4 regions of the Bacillus sp. CGMCC 1.60114 genome follow, and region 2 is predicted to be linked to each of the others. Evidence: riboswitches for the same ligand, from Rfam matches in the RefSeq annotation. Region 2 holds a riboswitch; each other region holds the start of a gene.
What was found. Region 2 has a riboswitch for thiamine pyrophosphate ahead of tenA (thiaminase II). Riboswitches for the same ligand answer to the same signal wherever they lie in the genome.
Positions count from the first base shown of each region.

Region 1: linked by a shared signal. The riboswitch ahead of thiT (energy-coupled thiamine transporter ThiT) and the one ahead of tenA (thiaminase II) in region 2 are both predicted to bind thiamine pyrophosphate.
Region 3: linked by a shared signal. The riboswitch ahead of ACFQZ1_RS02840 (MTH1187 family thiamine-binding protein) and the one ahead of tenA (thiaminase II) in region 2 are both predicted to bind thiamine pyrophosphate.
Region 4: linked by a shared signal. The riboswitch ahead of thiM (hydroxyethylthiazole kinase) and the one ahead of tenA (thiaminase II) in region 2 are both predicted to bind thiamine pyrophosphate.

Region 1 covers NZ_JBHTHG010000108.1:63,880-67,568, forward strand. The annotation lists gene ACFQZ1_RS16675 (nucleoside triphosphate hydrolase) at 1-267, opposite strand, end outside; gene ACFQZ1_RS16680 (hypothetical protein) at 901-1,227, shown strand; gene thiT (energy-coupled thiamine transporter ThiT) at 1,401-1,970, opposite strand; TPP riboswitch at 2,056-2,157, opposite strand; gene ACFQZ1_RS16690 (FeoA family protein) at 2,365-2,592, shown strand; gene feoB (ferrous iron transport protein B) at 2,589-3,689, shown strand, end outside.
Region 2 covers NZ_JBHTHG010000119.1:5,511-9,199, reverse strand. The annotation lists gene ACFQZ1_RS25535 (ABC transporter permease) at 1-744, opposite strand, end outside; gene ACFQZ1_RS25530 (ABC transporter ATP-binding protein) at 741-1,490, opposite strand; gene tenA (thiaminase II) at 1,459-2,154, opposite strand; TPP riboswitch at 2,236-2,336, opposite strand; TPP riboswitch at 2,396-2,503, opposite strand; gene ACFQZ1_RS25520 (SH3 domain-containing protein) at 2,913-3,689, shown strand, end outside.
Region 3 covers NZ_JBHTHG010000005.1:120,270-123,958, reverse strand. The annotation lists gene ACFQZ1_RS02850 (ABC transporter substrate-binding protein) at 1-605, opposite strand, end outside; gene ACFQZ1_RS02845 (ABC transporter permease) at 602-1,402, opposite strand; gene ACFQZ1_RS02840 (MTH1187 family thiamine-binding protein) at 1,350-1,670, opposite strand; TPP riboswitch at 1,778-1,880, opposite strand; gene ACFQZ1_RS02835 (cytochrome-c oxidase) at 2,012-2,383, shown strand; gene ACFQZ1_RS02830 (methyl-accepting chemotaxis protein) at 2,492-3,689, opposite strand, start outside.
Region 4 covers NZ_JBHTHG010000005.1:112,914-116,602, reverse strand. The annotation lists gene ilvA (threonine ammonia-lyase) at 1-24, opposite strand, end outside; gene thiE (thiamine phosphate synthase) at 144-797, opposite strand; gene thiM (hydroxyethylthiazole kinase) at 813-1,622, opposite strand; TPP riboswitch at 1,695-1,804, opposite strand; gene ACFQZ1_RS02805 (DNA topoisomerase III) at 2,003-3,689, shown strand, end outside.

The DNA.
Region 1 (3,689 bases), on a different contig from region 2:
TACAACAGCCATGCCCGCTGCCATGGCGTTACCAAGAAAATCAGGGAATAGATACCATGCATCTCCATCTTTAAGCCAACCCTTTTTCTTCACACCGTTTTGATCATAGTAATACCACTGATTATTCTCTTGTACCCAACCAGTTTTTTTCACAACTTGCATTTCTTTTGGCGCATTATTTTTCACGCCTACATTTTCTTCTGCTTTAGCAATTGTTGGAACGATTAACATTGTAGATAGTAAAACTGGTAAAATAGCTTTCTTCATTTCTCTCATCCCCTATTTATTTGATTATTACGAAAATTAATTTAGAATTAATTTCCACATCAGTTATACTATTACAATGCAAATGTATTTTCAATAGTTTTTGTAATGAAAATGAAATATTTTTTTAAATATTGTAACATTAAATGATTTATTGTAATAAATAATCCATTTTATTACAGAATATTAAAGTAAAATGGAGGTAAGGTTTATCCCGCTATTTTTGGGCAGTAAGACCTCCATCTCAAGATTTAGAGAAAAGCAAGAAGGAAGATGGGGGATAACTGCTGGCATGTACCTGATTGGGCGGGCTTTCCATCAGTGTGGGGATTACTGATGGAAGTTTCACTTTATTAGTCTCTGGCTTTTTACCTAAAAGTAATACGTATTTCATTTAGAATCACCCTAAACAATTGTTAGTTTGATAGTGATATGATGGTGTCCTTTAGCTAAGTAGGTATTAATACAATATATAAACGTTATATTTTAATTAATTATAAAACCTTACAAAATTGTAAGGTTTTTTGTAAGGTAAATCGATAGTTTGTAATGCCCTTTTTGTATACACTACGTATATGTAAGGCACACACATTTTAGGGAAATAAGGCAGTCACTAAAACAGAAAGGAGTAGGGGAATGGAGAGGCACTCGGCGGCTCTTTCTTTATTATTAGAGAATGATATGATTATGTTAGCTAATAATGAAGGTTATAAAACTGTAGTTGATCGGCAAGAAGTATGGGTAGATTCACATAATAAAATTGTGTGGTACAAGTGGAATGAGTGCTATAAAGAGAATATAAAGCAGCACATAGGGTATGATATGCATAGAGTTGTTTTATGGAATGAGATGAAATCTTGGATTCATAAACATAACGGTAAAAATGAACGAGAGAGCAGCCGAGAGATAAATGCACTCCATTTTCAAACTCCTGAAATTGTAAGACACACAGATTCACATTAAGAAAGTAACTTGGAAAACTAGGGCACAGAAAAAGAGCAGGCCGCTTATAGAAGCAATCTGCTCTTTTTCTATTACCCTGCATGAACGAGTAGTAAGTCTTCCTCAAGATTCTATGAAGTTAAAGAAGATAGGTGGGGAATGAAGAAAGCCCCACTGATGGAAGTTTCACTTTATCAAGCGCGCTGTGCAATGAGGCGCGGTGTGGTTGTAAATAAAATAACAAGTAGAACCGCACATAATATGAAAGAACCAATCATTGTGCTGCCGTTTATAATGAAGGAATATAAAACGGCTGATTGTCCTTTTGGTGCATATTGACCAAAGAAAACAACGCCGGCAATAAAGTGCCAGAAGTAACGAGCTAGGCTGCCAACAAGTGTAGCGATAATGATATACATGATTGCTTTTGTTTTTTGTCTATTGGTAAGTGCTTGTTGGATTGGTGTATGAAATAATCCAGCAAAACCGATAAAAGCAAATGCAATGAAGTATTCAATAAACGCTTGTACAGGCGTTAAAATGTATGCATCTCCTACGACAATTTGTAGTAATCCCCAAACGAGACCACTTAAGAAACTAGCTTTAAATCCCCAGCGGTAAGCGACAATAAAAATTGGAATCATAGCAAATGAGATAGAACCGCTTGTTGGAAGTTTAATAGATAGCGGTAAAATGTCGATGATTAATGCAAGTGCGGCAAGAATCGCGGCCTCTATCATGGCTTGTAAATTTGTGTTGCGCATTTATATTTCCCCCTACATCCAAGTTATAAAAAAGAATCATTATCATAGGGGACATGAGATATACAAATTATAAATAACTATTTATGTATATACGTTTGCACAATTCCTGCGCTAGCATTAACTAACAGGTTCAAAGGGTCGGAACGATGTGTTCCCTCTCAGCGACGCGGCTCCCCCTGTGACAACGAGATTCTTAGATTATTAATAGTATTGTAAACGAAAATGGATAAGAATGACAAATATATTTTAGCATAGCTATGTTATATAAGATAAAAATGATAACACCGTACAAAATAGTGAAAAATTCACATAATATTGTATAGTCTTTCCTATAAAATTCATGTTATAATTGATATTGATAATAATTATCGTTATCGTCTGAGGGGGAGAAATTATGAACTTAGTTGATATGAATATAGATGAAAAAGTACGTGTGAAAGATTTACAATCTCTTGATAAATTATTAAAACGTCGTTTAGCTTCATTTGGATTTGCTGAAGGATGCGAACTTTGTGTAAAACAAAAGGCAATGTTTAATGGTCCGTGTACATTAGAATGCCGCGGACAATTAATCTCTATTCGCCATTGTGATGCGAAAATGATAAAGGTGGAATTAGCGTGAGTAAGGTTGCTTTACTAGGGAACCCAAATACGGGGAAAACATCATTATTTAATGCGCTAACTGGTTCTTATGAATATGTAGGGAACTGGAGCGGAGTAACTGTAGAAAAAAAGATTGGTAAGTTAAAAGATAAGAAGGGAACTTTAATAGACTTACCAGGTGTATATAATTTAAACCCTGTGTCACGTGATGAAGGGGTTGTTACACAATTTCTATTAACAGAAGAATTTCATCATATGTTAAACATTGTAGACTCTTCTCAATTCGAACGTAATATGCATTTAACTTTGCAATTATTAGAATTTGGTAAGCCGCTCTCAATTGGTTTAAACATGATAGATGTTGCCAGGCAGCGTGGAATTCTCATTGATGTGAAGAAACTAGCTGAAATGCTAGGTGTAACAGTTATACCGGTTATTGCGAGGAGCGGAAAAGGCTGTGAGGAATTATTAGCTTCTCTTCATGAAAGTGATAACAGAGAACAGAAGCCATTTATTCTTTCTTATGGTAAAAAGGTAGATACAGGAATCCAGCAAGTTATGGATAAATTGCAACAAGCGAATTATGAGCATCCAAGATGGCTTGCACTTCAATTTTTAAGTAATAATGAAGTAGTAGACCAAGAATTAAATCAATTGCCTATTTATCAGGAACTTGTAGCGATTCGCTCTGCAGTAGAAGCGGAACTAGACGTAACGCTGGAACAGCATATGTACGGAGCACGTGCAGCGTATATTGAAAAGTTGAAAACAAGTGTCATTCGTCATGAGAAAGAAGGAAGCATTCCTTTTTCTGAACGAATTGATAAATTAATTACGCATAAAATCTGGGGACTTCCGATCTTTTTAGGGATCATGTATTTCATTTTTCAGGTGACGTTTTCGTGGATTGGAACACCTTTATCTGATCAGCTTGATGCATTTATCGGCGGACCGTTCACAGATTGGGTAACAACAGCTCTAACTAATATGGGAGCATCTGAATTCATTCGAGCGCTCATTACAGATGGAGTAATTGCCGGTGTCGGTGCGGTAATCGTATTTGTTCCACAAATTTTTGTATTGTTCTTCTTTATTTCATTATTAGAAGACTCTGGA
Region 2 (3,689 bases):
CTTCCTCCAACTAATAAACTTCTTCTCTAATATAGAAATGAATAATACAAAGAAAATAGCAAGTAATGACAATAAGACAATTGGTGCAAATACACCTGCACCATCCATTTGTGTCATCATTCGTTTACTAAAATAACCAAGTCCCGCTTGCGCCCCAAGCCATTCTCCCATTGCTGCCCCAATAACACTGAATGGCACAGCCACCTTCAAAGCAGAGAAAAAATATGGGAGTGCGGATGGCAATTTTAATTTTAAGAAAATGTCTTTTTTTGTTGCACCATATGTAATCAAAAGCTCTTCCCATTCCTTTTTCGTACTGCGGAGGCCATCATACGTATTCACCGCAATTGGGAAGAACGTAATAAGTACTGTGACAACAACCTTACTCCAAATAGAGTAGCCAAACCATAAAACAAATAACGGTGCCAAAGCTGTAATTGGAATTGTTTGTGAAGCAACTAATAATGGATAAAATGCTTTCTCAGCAAATGAGCTCATACTCATCATCATTGCTAAACTAACACCTAATACAACGGAAATGACAATACCGATAACTGTAACAGAAAGAGTTGCTGGTAAATGCACTGTAAGCAATATATCCCGCAAATCCCATATTTTTCGAACAATGGCACTTGGGGAGGGTAAAATGTACATTTCATCAAGAATCCTCGCTCCTACTTCCCAACCGATAAGAAAAATAGCAGTAACAATAAAAGCTGGAACATAGTCTACAATTCTTTTCATACAAGTACCTGCCGTTGTAACATCCCAATGAGCTCATCTTTTAACGCCAACATTTCCGGGCGATGCAAATCCATTCGAGATCGTTCTTGTCCAAGAGGTACAATCCGTTCTGTCAATGATGTAATGGGCTGCTCTGTTACGATAAAAATACGATTGGAAAGATAAAGCGCTTCCTCAACATCATGTGTAATAAATACAATCGTTTTTTGCCAATGCTTCCATTGTTCAAACAACCACTCCTGCAGAGATGCTTTCGTCAATGCATCGAGTGCACTAAATGGTTCATCTAATAGTAAAAGATCACCGCCCGTTAACAACGTACGAATAAAAGATACACGTTGACGCATTCCACCTGATAAATCTTTTGGCTGTTTATTTTCATACCCTTGCAGTCCAAACTGCTCCAATAATTTTTGTGCTTGCATTTGTGCTTCTTTTTTCTTCACACCTTGACATTCAAGAGGCAATGCTGCATTTTCGATAATCGTTCGCCATGGAAGTAACATATCTTTTTGTGGCATATATCCAACAGGGTGATTCGTTTCTCCTATTACATCAACAGTGCCCTCGTTTGCTTTCTCGAGCCCTGTAATGAGCCGAAACAATGTACTTTTCCCGCAGCCACTCGGACCAATAATACTAACGAATTCTCCTTGTTGTACTGCAGCATCAAGATTCGCTATAATCTGCTTCTCATCATAATGAAAGGAAACATTATGAAATTGTAGTATGTTCTTGCTCCTCAAAACCCCACATCTCCTTACGATATGCCATATCCCAGAATAAATATTCAAAACGACTGGAATATAAGAAGATTTCTTCTAAACGATTTAATTCTTCTTCTGTTTTCCCAATTGTAATTTCATTAAATAGATCAATTAACCATACACAAAGATTTCCGTATTCTTCAGAGCTATACCCTTGAATCCATTCACCAAAAAATTCGTGGTCGCGTGCTCCTGGAATATCATTTAAACGCTTTCCAATTTCCCAATAACTCCACATACACGGAAGCAACGCTGCAATTAACTCAGCAAGTGTACCGTTCTGTGATACGGACATCATATAGTTTGTATATGCTAGATTCATAGCAGATGGCTTTGCTAATTCCATTTCTTCAACAGAAATTCCTAAACGCTTTGCGTATTGTTTATGAATCGTCATTTCTCCATTTAAAATCCCATCGATTTGTTCAGCAAACTTCGCCATTACTTTTGGGTTTGTTGCTTTTACAACACCGATTGCATATAATTTTGCGTAATCTAACAAATACAAATAATCTTGAACAATATAATATTGAAATCTATCTTTCTCTAACGTTCCATCTCCCATACCCGTTACAAATGGATGATTATGGCTCTTCTCCCAAATAGGTTGTACCTTTTCAAATAACCTTTCACAAAATGTCATCTATATTTCCCCTTCCTATATATTTCTCCAAATAAAAAACCACTTCTATATAAGAAGTGGCCACAGCAAACAAAAAAACTTCATTTGTTGTTTCCACTTCCCTACGCTAGTATCACCTAGATCAGGTTATAAGGGTTAAGGTTTCTACCTCTCTCAGCTTTCAAGCACCCCTAGTGGTGTTCTATTAAATTTTCAATAAAAAATCCCCGTTTCTATGCATAAAGAAACGGGGACGTTATTTACATCGTCCAAATTGCTTCCCTACGCTAGCATCATCTAGATCAGGTTCAAGGGTCAAAGACTACGGTCTTACTCTCAGCTAGCAACACTAGCTCCCCTAGCATTATATTCATTTAACATAGTCAGTATACCATCGCCATATCTCATGGGCAACTCTTTTAAGTTATAAAGTCAAATTTCCATATGTGTTAATTTTAATCCAAAAATGGTCAATTAAACCAAAATACGTCTTATGGGAAGCTTTTCCTCTTAAAACATCTCCTTAAAATATCAATATTTTGAGCGGAATACAGCATCATTCTCTATGTGTTTTGTAAATTTAGAAAAACGCAAATTTCTTTTATCTATTTTCATAATACTAATAAATCTGCTATCCTTTTATTATATGACTTTATAGCTAAAAAAATGTTCATATATTTTTTTTAGTATTACATTTCTATGCACACAAGACAAATTTAATATTGTTATATTATAATTAAGAGTATAACAAATTATTACATAAGGAGGTCTCTAGTTATATGAACATGAAAACCGCAGCAATAACAGCAGCTACTGTCGCAGTCGCTTCTATGCTCCCATCTATGACAGATTCCACTGTACAAACTGTAGCAGCAGAGCAAAAACCAAAAACAAAAATTGGTTATGTAAAAACGAATACATTACAAATGTATTCTAGTCCTAAAGCAACAGATTCTGTTATTGAAAACAGTGTACGTGATACTCCCGTTACAATTCTTGAAACAACAGACGAATGGTATAAAATTCAAACTCAAAATAAAACTGGCTATGTTAAAAAGGAAGCAATTTCTTTAACAAAACCAAGTAATGGTAAGCAACAATATATCGTTAATGCAGATGCATTAAACGTTCGCTCTGAACCAAATACACAATCTGAAATTATTGATGTATTACCAAATGGGAAATTTGTTACTGTTCAAGAAGAAGAAAATGGATGGTATAAAATTATACATAACGGGACAAATGGCTATGTAAAGAAAGAGTTTTTATCTAACGGAACTCAGCCACTAGTAAAAGGAGTTACTGTACAAGGCGGAAGCTCTTATTATGTTGCTACCCCAGCATTAAAAGTACGCAGCGGTGCTGGTACAAATACTGCTGTTATCGGCTCTTTAAAGAATGGAACACAGGTACAAGTCGTTGGACAGGTTGGCACATGGTATAAAATTCGATTCGGATCAGGATATGGCTATGTCGCACAACAATATATACTACAAGGACAACAGAAACAACAACAACAGCAACAAAAACAAGCTAAACCAGCTATTCCAGCTGTC
Region 3 (3,689 bases), on a different contig from region 2:
AATTCAATACCTTTTCTCTTTGCCTCAATACCGTCCCAGCCATAATAGATCCACTCAAAATCAGCATCACGGCCAATAGATTTAAAGAAATCAGTTTGTCCAAGTACAACATTCTGCACTTTACTATAGTCTGCTTGTTGCTTAGCCATAATTGTTTTTAACGTAGCTTCTTCCGCTGGTCCACCCCAGCCGCCATACCTTTTTCCTTCAAACGCCTTTGGTGATGTTATATTATCTTTTTTTAGAGATGCAAACGCAGATGTATTATGTTGAATAATTGCACCAATTGATACAACTGGAACGTCTTGTTCACGTGCTATTGTTACGTTTTCTTGATAGCTCACACCAAAATCAGCTTTTCCGGATGCAACCATTTGTTCAGCAGAAGTATTATCACCTGGCTGAATAATTTCTACATCTAATCCTTGTTTTTTATAGTAATCTTTCGTCTTTGCTACATATAAACCAGTATGATTTGTATTTGGGAACCAGTCCAATACCACTTTTACTTTCTTCTCTTTACTCTCCGCTTTCTTTTCTGCTGAGCAACCTGCGAATGAAAATAGTAAAGAAGCTGCTAATAACATTTTTAACCCTTTTTTCATTTTTCCTCATCCTTCCTGTAAATCCATGGTGCTGTTAGTCTTGCCACCAATTCAACAATAAAATACAACAGTAACGTTACACCAACAATAACGGCAGCTATTCCAAACACACGAGCTGTTAAAAAAGATTTCGTTGCCCTTGTCAGCATAACACCTAGCCCTTCACTTGCACCAAGCCATTCCCCAATAATGGCCCCCATTACGCTATATGTAACGGCAATTTTTAATCCTGAAAAAAAGTATGGCAATACTGCCGGAAATTTCACCTTTTGATATACTTGCCATTTGCTTGCTCGCATCGTTTGAAGTAATTTCAGCATCGTTTTATCTACCGTTTGAAAACCCTCTAAAATGCTAAGCGCAATTGGGAAGAAGCATACAAGAATAACAACTATTACTTTTGGCAGCATTCCATAGCCAAACCAAATAATAAATAAAGGTGCTAGTACGACAATCGGGATCGTTTGTGAAATCACCAATAATGGATTAATTAAAACACGGAACAACGGAATAACGTCCATAATAATTGCAATGCTCGTTCCAAGTACAATCGCAAAAAATAATCCGATTAAAACTTCTTGCAGCGTCTGCATTGTATTCGGAAGTAGTAAATCTTTCATTTGTATAAGTTCACTTACAATCGCAGAAGGCTTCGGTAAAATCCACGGTTCAATATGAAATACTGACACAGCCCCTTCCCATATTGCAACGAGAAAAAGAAGCCAAACCATTGTAATCGTTATGTTAGATCGTTTCTGTTTTTTCATGTTCTTCACGATACTTCCACACTTTTTCATCAATCGTTACACCTGTGCTTGGACGATAATGAATTTTAATAGAAGTAATGACTTCTTCAGCTCCATCATCTATACAAGCTTGCTGCGCACGTTTGATAATATCAAGAAGTTCGTCTAATTCCCCTTCCATCGTTGTTTCCATCGCACCAACTTCATAGCGTACACCAGATTGCTGAACAACCTCAATCGCTTTATCTACAACTGAATATACATCTTTCATCTTTGCTTGTGGTACAACTGAAAATGAAATCGTAACTTGCTGTGACATACTAAATTCCTCCTTATATTAAATAAGTTTCACGAAAAAAGAAAAGGCTTTCCTGTCATGAAGCCAGGAAAGCCTTATATTCAAGTTACCATAGAATAACATATGCTACGATTCTTGATACAACTCCCTACGCTGGCATTATCCAGATCAGGTTAAGGGTCGATGCATTGTTACATCCTCTCAGCCGTATGGGCTCCCCTGTTCCAATTCGTTTTCATTGTAGCACGTATTATTTTTGTGAACAAACAAAATTAAATTTTTCCATCTAATGATACTGTCCTCAAGTTCATCTTCATATATTCTATTGTACTCACAAATTGATACAGAAAGGTGGAGTTTGTATGGGCATTCGCTTTATCAAGATTTCTTCTATTTATTTTGTTATCGGTATCTGTATGGGGATGTATATGTCAATGTCTCTTAATTTTGCATTAAGAAGTGTACATGTTCACTTGCTGCTTCTTGGCTGGGCTTCAATGATGGCAGCTGGCATTTTATATCATATCTTTCAAGAAGCTGGTCATTCTAAACTAGGAAAAATTCACTTTTGGCTGCTTAATATTGGACTGCCAATTATGATGATTGCACTAGCCCTTGAAATCTATGGACATCATGCTGCTATTCCGTTTGTTGCCGGTGGTAGTATTCTTGTTGTTCTCGCTATTATTATCTTTTCTATTAATATTTTTACCCATATAAAAGAAAATTCATAATGAAATTCTTTGCAAAGTAAAACTTCCATTATTGTAAGTTTTACTGCTCTTTATACAAAATACATGAAAAAGCAGAAGCGATTCGCACCTCTGCTTTTTCATGATATTTCAACTTTTAAATTCCGCAATAAGCTCTCGTAACTCATAGGCAAGCACATTTAAACAACTTGCTAATTCTGCTACTTCTTGAACAGACATTTCCTGCTCTTTCATACTTTCTTCTACATAGTTTGTACTCTCGACATATGTCTTTGCAATATTTGAAAGATCATTTACTAAATGAACAATATCTTTACTGTTTTGTGAAACATGACTTGATGTTCCTGATACTTCTTTTACTTGTTTTGTCACAGACTGTGCTGATTGTAAAATTTCCGCAAAAAATACCCCGCTACTTTGCACAAGAGAAATACCAGATTCCACTTCTTGTGAGCCTTTTTGCATCGAAACAACGGCTTGTTCAGTTTCTGTTTGTGTTTCACTAATAAGTTTAGAAATATCTTTAGCAGATGTTTCCGTTTGTTCTGCTAATTTTCGCACTTCTTCTGCTACAACTGCAAAACCTTTGCCAGCCTCCCCAGCACGCGCTGCCTCAATAGAAGCATTTAAAGCAAGTAAATTTGTTTGATTCGAAATTCCTGTAATCACTGTGACAATATCACTAATTTGCTTTGAACGATTTTCCAGCGAATAAATAATAGAAGATAAATCTTGAACTGCTTTTTGTATTAAACTCATCTGCTGAATAATTTGTTCAATAGCCTTGTTACCTTTAACAGAATGTTCCTCCATTCCTTCAGCTGCCTCCGCTACGTGCCCTGCCGCTCCTGTAATCGCTTGCATCTTATTCCCCATCTCATTAACAATTTCTAGACATTGCTGTACAGAAGTTTGCTGAGAATGAGCGCCCTCATTTAATCCTTCAATAGAGCCTGCAATTTCTTGTACAGCTCTACTATTCTCCTCTGTACTTGCTGAAAGCTCTTGGGAAGAGGAAGAAACTTGTTCTGAGGTTTCTTTTACTTTCTCAATGATTTTTCGAAACTTTTCAATCGTATTATTAAAATACGTATTAATAACCCCTATATCATCTGAACGTTCTCTTAATTTTATACTTAGGTCACCGTCTCCTACTTTTCGCAATCCTTCACGCAACTCTTTTAACGGTGCTAAAGAACTACGAACAATAAAGAATTGAACTAAAGTCGCAATAATAAGAAAAATAGAAATAAAGATCAAGCTTTGAATGATAAATTTTTGTTTCGTACTTGTAATAATAGAAGCATCTACATCTATTGCAACAATT
Region 4 (3,689 bases), on a different contig from region 2:
TATAATATTTTGTAACGAAATCATGTTTTCGCCTCCGAAACGATATATATTCATACACGTTAGTTTAAGCTACACAGTTTGTTTTATACGACAAAAAGAACCATTTCTCACGTTAGAAATGGTTCTTTTCATATATTAGCTTATTATTTTCTTACTAACTCGGCTAATTTCTTCGTACTATTATAAGGAGAATCTGCTAAGCTAATTGCAGAAATAATAGACACCCCGTCCGCACCTGCTTCAACGACAGAAGCAGCATTTTCAATTGTAATTCCACCAATACCGACAATCGGAATTTCAATGCCACTTTCGCGGAAGAAACGTAATCCTTCCGTTCCTTGTACTGCTTTTGCATCTTTTTTCGTATTTGTTGGAAAAATCGGTCCTACCCCTAAATAATCCGCGCCATTTTCAATCGCAAACCGTGCTTCTTCTATTGTATGAGCGGATACACCGATAATTTTATCTCCCATTTTTTCACGTACTGTCTTAATGCCCTCATCATCTTGTCCAACATGAACGCCATCTGCATCTAATTCTAGCGCTAATTCCACATCATCATTTACGATAAACGGAACATTATATTCTTTACATAAAGACTGAAGCTGTTTTGCAAATGCATATCGTTCTTCTCCAGTTAACGCTCCGTCACCTTTTTCGCGATATTGAAAGATTGTAATCCCACCATCAAGTGCTTCTTTCATGACTTGCAATGGATCTTTGCGGCAATTATTGCTCCCCATAATAAAATATACTTGTAATAGCTCGGACATATACTGTTTATCGATGCGCGCCATTTCTCTCATCCTTTCTTACCGAACTTCTTCGACATTCCCATATTGTTCAACGTCTTTTGCAGTAACACTTGCTAACTGATTAAGAAATTCAATTTGGAAACTTCCTGGTCCCTGTTCAGCTGTTTTGTTTGCCGCAATTTCTGCCGCTACACCGTAAAACGTTACTGCTGCGACTGCTGCTTTTACATAGTCTCTTTCGACTGCTGCAAATGCTCCAATCACAGATGTTAATAAACAGCCCGTTCCTGTTACTTTTGTTAAAATGGGATGACCGTTACGAAGAATGAATGTTCTTTCTCCATCTGTTATAACGTCTTCTTTTCCAGTAATAACAATAGCGGTATCTAGCTGCTCTGCTGCTTGTTTCGCAATTGAAACAACATCACCGTTTCCTTCCCCTGCATCAACACCTTTAATCTCCCATTTCTCATCAATAACATTTGCAATTTCCGCTGCATTGCCACGGATGATTGCTAGTTTCACTTCACTTGGAATATGTCTCGCAACTTCTGTTCGATACAAAGTTGCACCAGCACCAACAGGATCAAACAAAACTGGTACATTGTGTGTATTTGCTGATTTCCCAGCAATGAGCATCGCTTCTACTTCTTCCGGGCGAAGTGTTCCCATATTTAAAACAAGCGCTCCAGCAATGCTTGCCATTTCAGCTACTTCTTCTTTCGCATATGCCATCACAGGCGATGCACCTAATGCGAGTAAACCATTAGCTGTAAAATTTGTCACAACAACATTTGTAATATTATGAACGAGTGGATTTCTTTCTCGTACTGTTTCAATTACTTGTGCAATTTCTTCGATTTTCATATTTGTCCATCTCCTTTTCTAATAATGGGAGATATAGCCAAAAAGACACTTTGCGCATGCAAAGTGTCTTAATATATGCTTTCACACTCTCCCTACGCTGGCATTATCCAACAGGTTCAAATGGTCAACGACAGATTAGCCGTACTCTCAGTTTGCATCCGCAAACTCCCATGTGTTTTATTATTCATCTAATTCAGAGTCTACTCTTATTCTCTCAAAATCACAAGTTACATTTTGTTATGAAAATTCTTCTCCTCTTAACTAACCAAAGATATAGAGTATTTCATTCATAACAATGGATGCGAATCTTCGGAATAACTGAATCCAAAAGGGATGTATGCTATAGTTAACTTACGGAAATTCGAAAGGATGTTTGAAATATGGCAAAAAGTGTTGTAATTGCTGAAAAACCTTCTGTTGCACGTGATATTGCACGTGTATTGAAGTGTGATAAAAAAGGAAATGGTTATATTGAAGGCAGTAAGTATATCGTTACTTGGGCTTTAGGGCATCTCGTTACATTAGCAGATCCAGAAAGTTATGATATGAAATATAAAAAATGGAATCTAGAAGATCTTCCAATGCTACCTGAACGCTTAAAATTAACAGTAATCAAGCAGACTGGCAAACAGTTCAATGCTGTTAAAAGTCAACTGACTAGAAATGATGTAAATGAAATCATCGTGGCTACAGATGCAGGAAGAGAAGGAGAATTAGTCGCTCGTTGGATTATTGATAAAGTTAAAATTAATAAACCTATTAAACGTCTATGGATTTCATCTGTTACTGATAAAGCAATTAAAGATGGCTTTGCAAACTTGAAGCCTGGTAAAGCATATGACAATTTATATGCTTCAGCTGTCGCACGTTCGGAAGCCGACTGGTATATCGGTCTTAACGCAACACGTGCATTAACTACAAGGTTCAATGCACAACTAAATTGCGGTCGTGTACAAACGCCTACTGTGGCGATCATTGCGGGTCGTGAAGACGAAATTAAAAACTTCAAAGCGCAAACATACTATGGTATCGAGGCTCAAACAACAGACAAGTTAAAATTAACTTGGCAAGATGCGAAAGGCAATAGTCGTAGTTTCGATAAAGAAAAAATCGATGCGATTGTAAAAAAACTAGGAAAACAAAATGCTACTGTAGTGGAAATTGAGAAAAAGCCTAAGAAGTCGTTTGCTCCTGGTCTTTATGATTTAACAGAACTACAACGTGATGCGAATAAAATCTTTGGTTATTCTGCAAAAGAAACGTTAAATATTATGCAAAAACTGTATGAGCAGCACAAAGTACTAACATACCCTCGTACAGATTCGCGTTATATCTCATCTGACATCGTCGGGACACTTCCAGAACGTCTGAAAGCTTGCGGAGTAGGTGAGTATCGTTCTTTAGCTAATAAAGTCTTAAATAAACCAATAAAAACTTCTAAAGCGTTTGTTGATGATAGTAAAGTAAGTGATCACCATGCAATCATCCCAACAGAAAGTTATGTAAACTTCTCAGCTTTCACAGATAAAGAACGCAAAATTTATGATCTAGTTGTAAAACGTTTCTTAGCAGTTTTATTCCCAGCCTTCGAATACGAGCAACTAACGCTACGCGCAAAAATTGGCGATGAAAACTTCGTCGCGCGCGGTAAAACAATTGTTAATTCTGGCTGGAAAGAAGTATACGAAAATCGCTTTGAAGATGACGATGCAGTAGACGATTTAAAAGAACAGATTTTACCTCGCATCGAACAAGGCGATACATTAAACGTGAAACTAATTGCCCAAACATCAGGTCAAACAAAGCCACCTGCACGCTTTAATGAGGCAACATTACTTTCAGCAATGGAAAATCCTACAAAGTACATGGGCACGCAAAATAAACAACTTGCAGACACGTTAAAATCAACCGGTGGACTAGGTACGGTTGCTACACGTGCTGATATTATTGATAAATTATTCAATTCGTTCTTAATCGAAAAGCGCGGCAAAGATATTCATATTACATCAAAAGGCCGTCAGTTACTTGATTTAGTACCGGAAGAATTAAAATCACCTACACTAACTG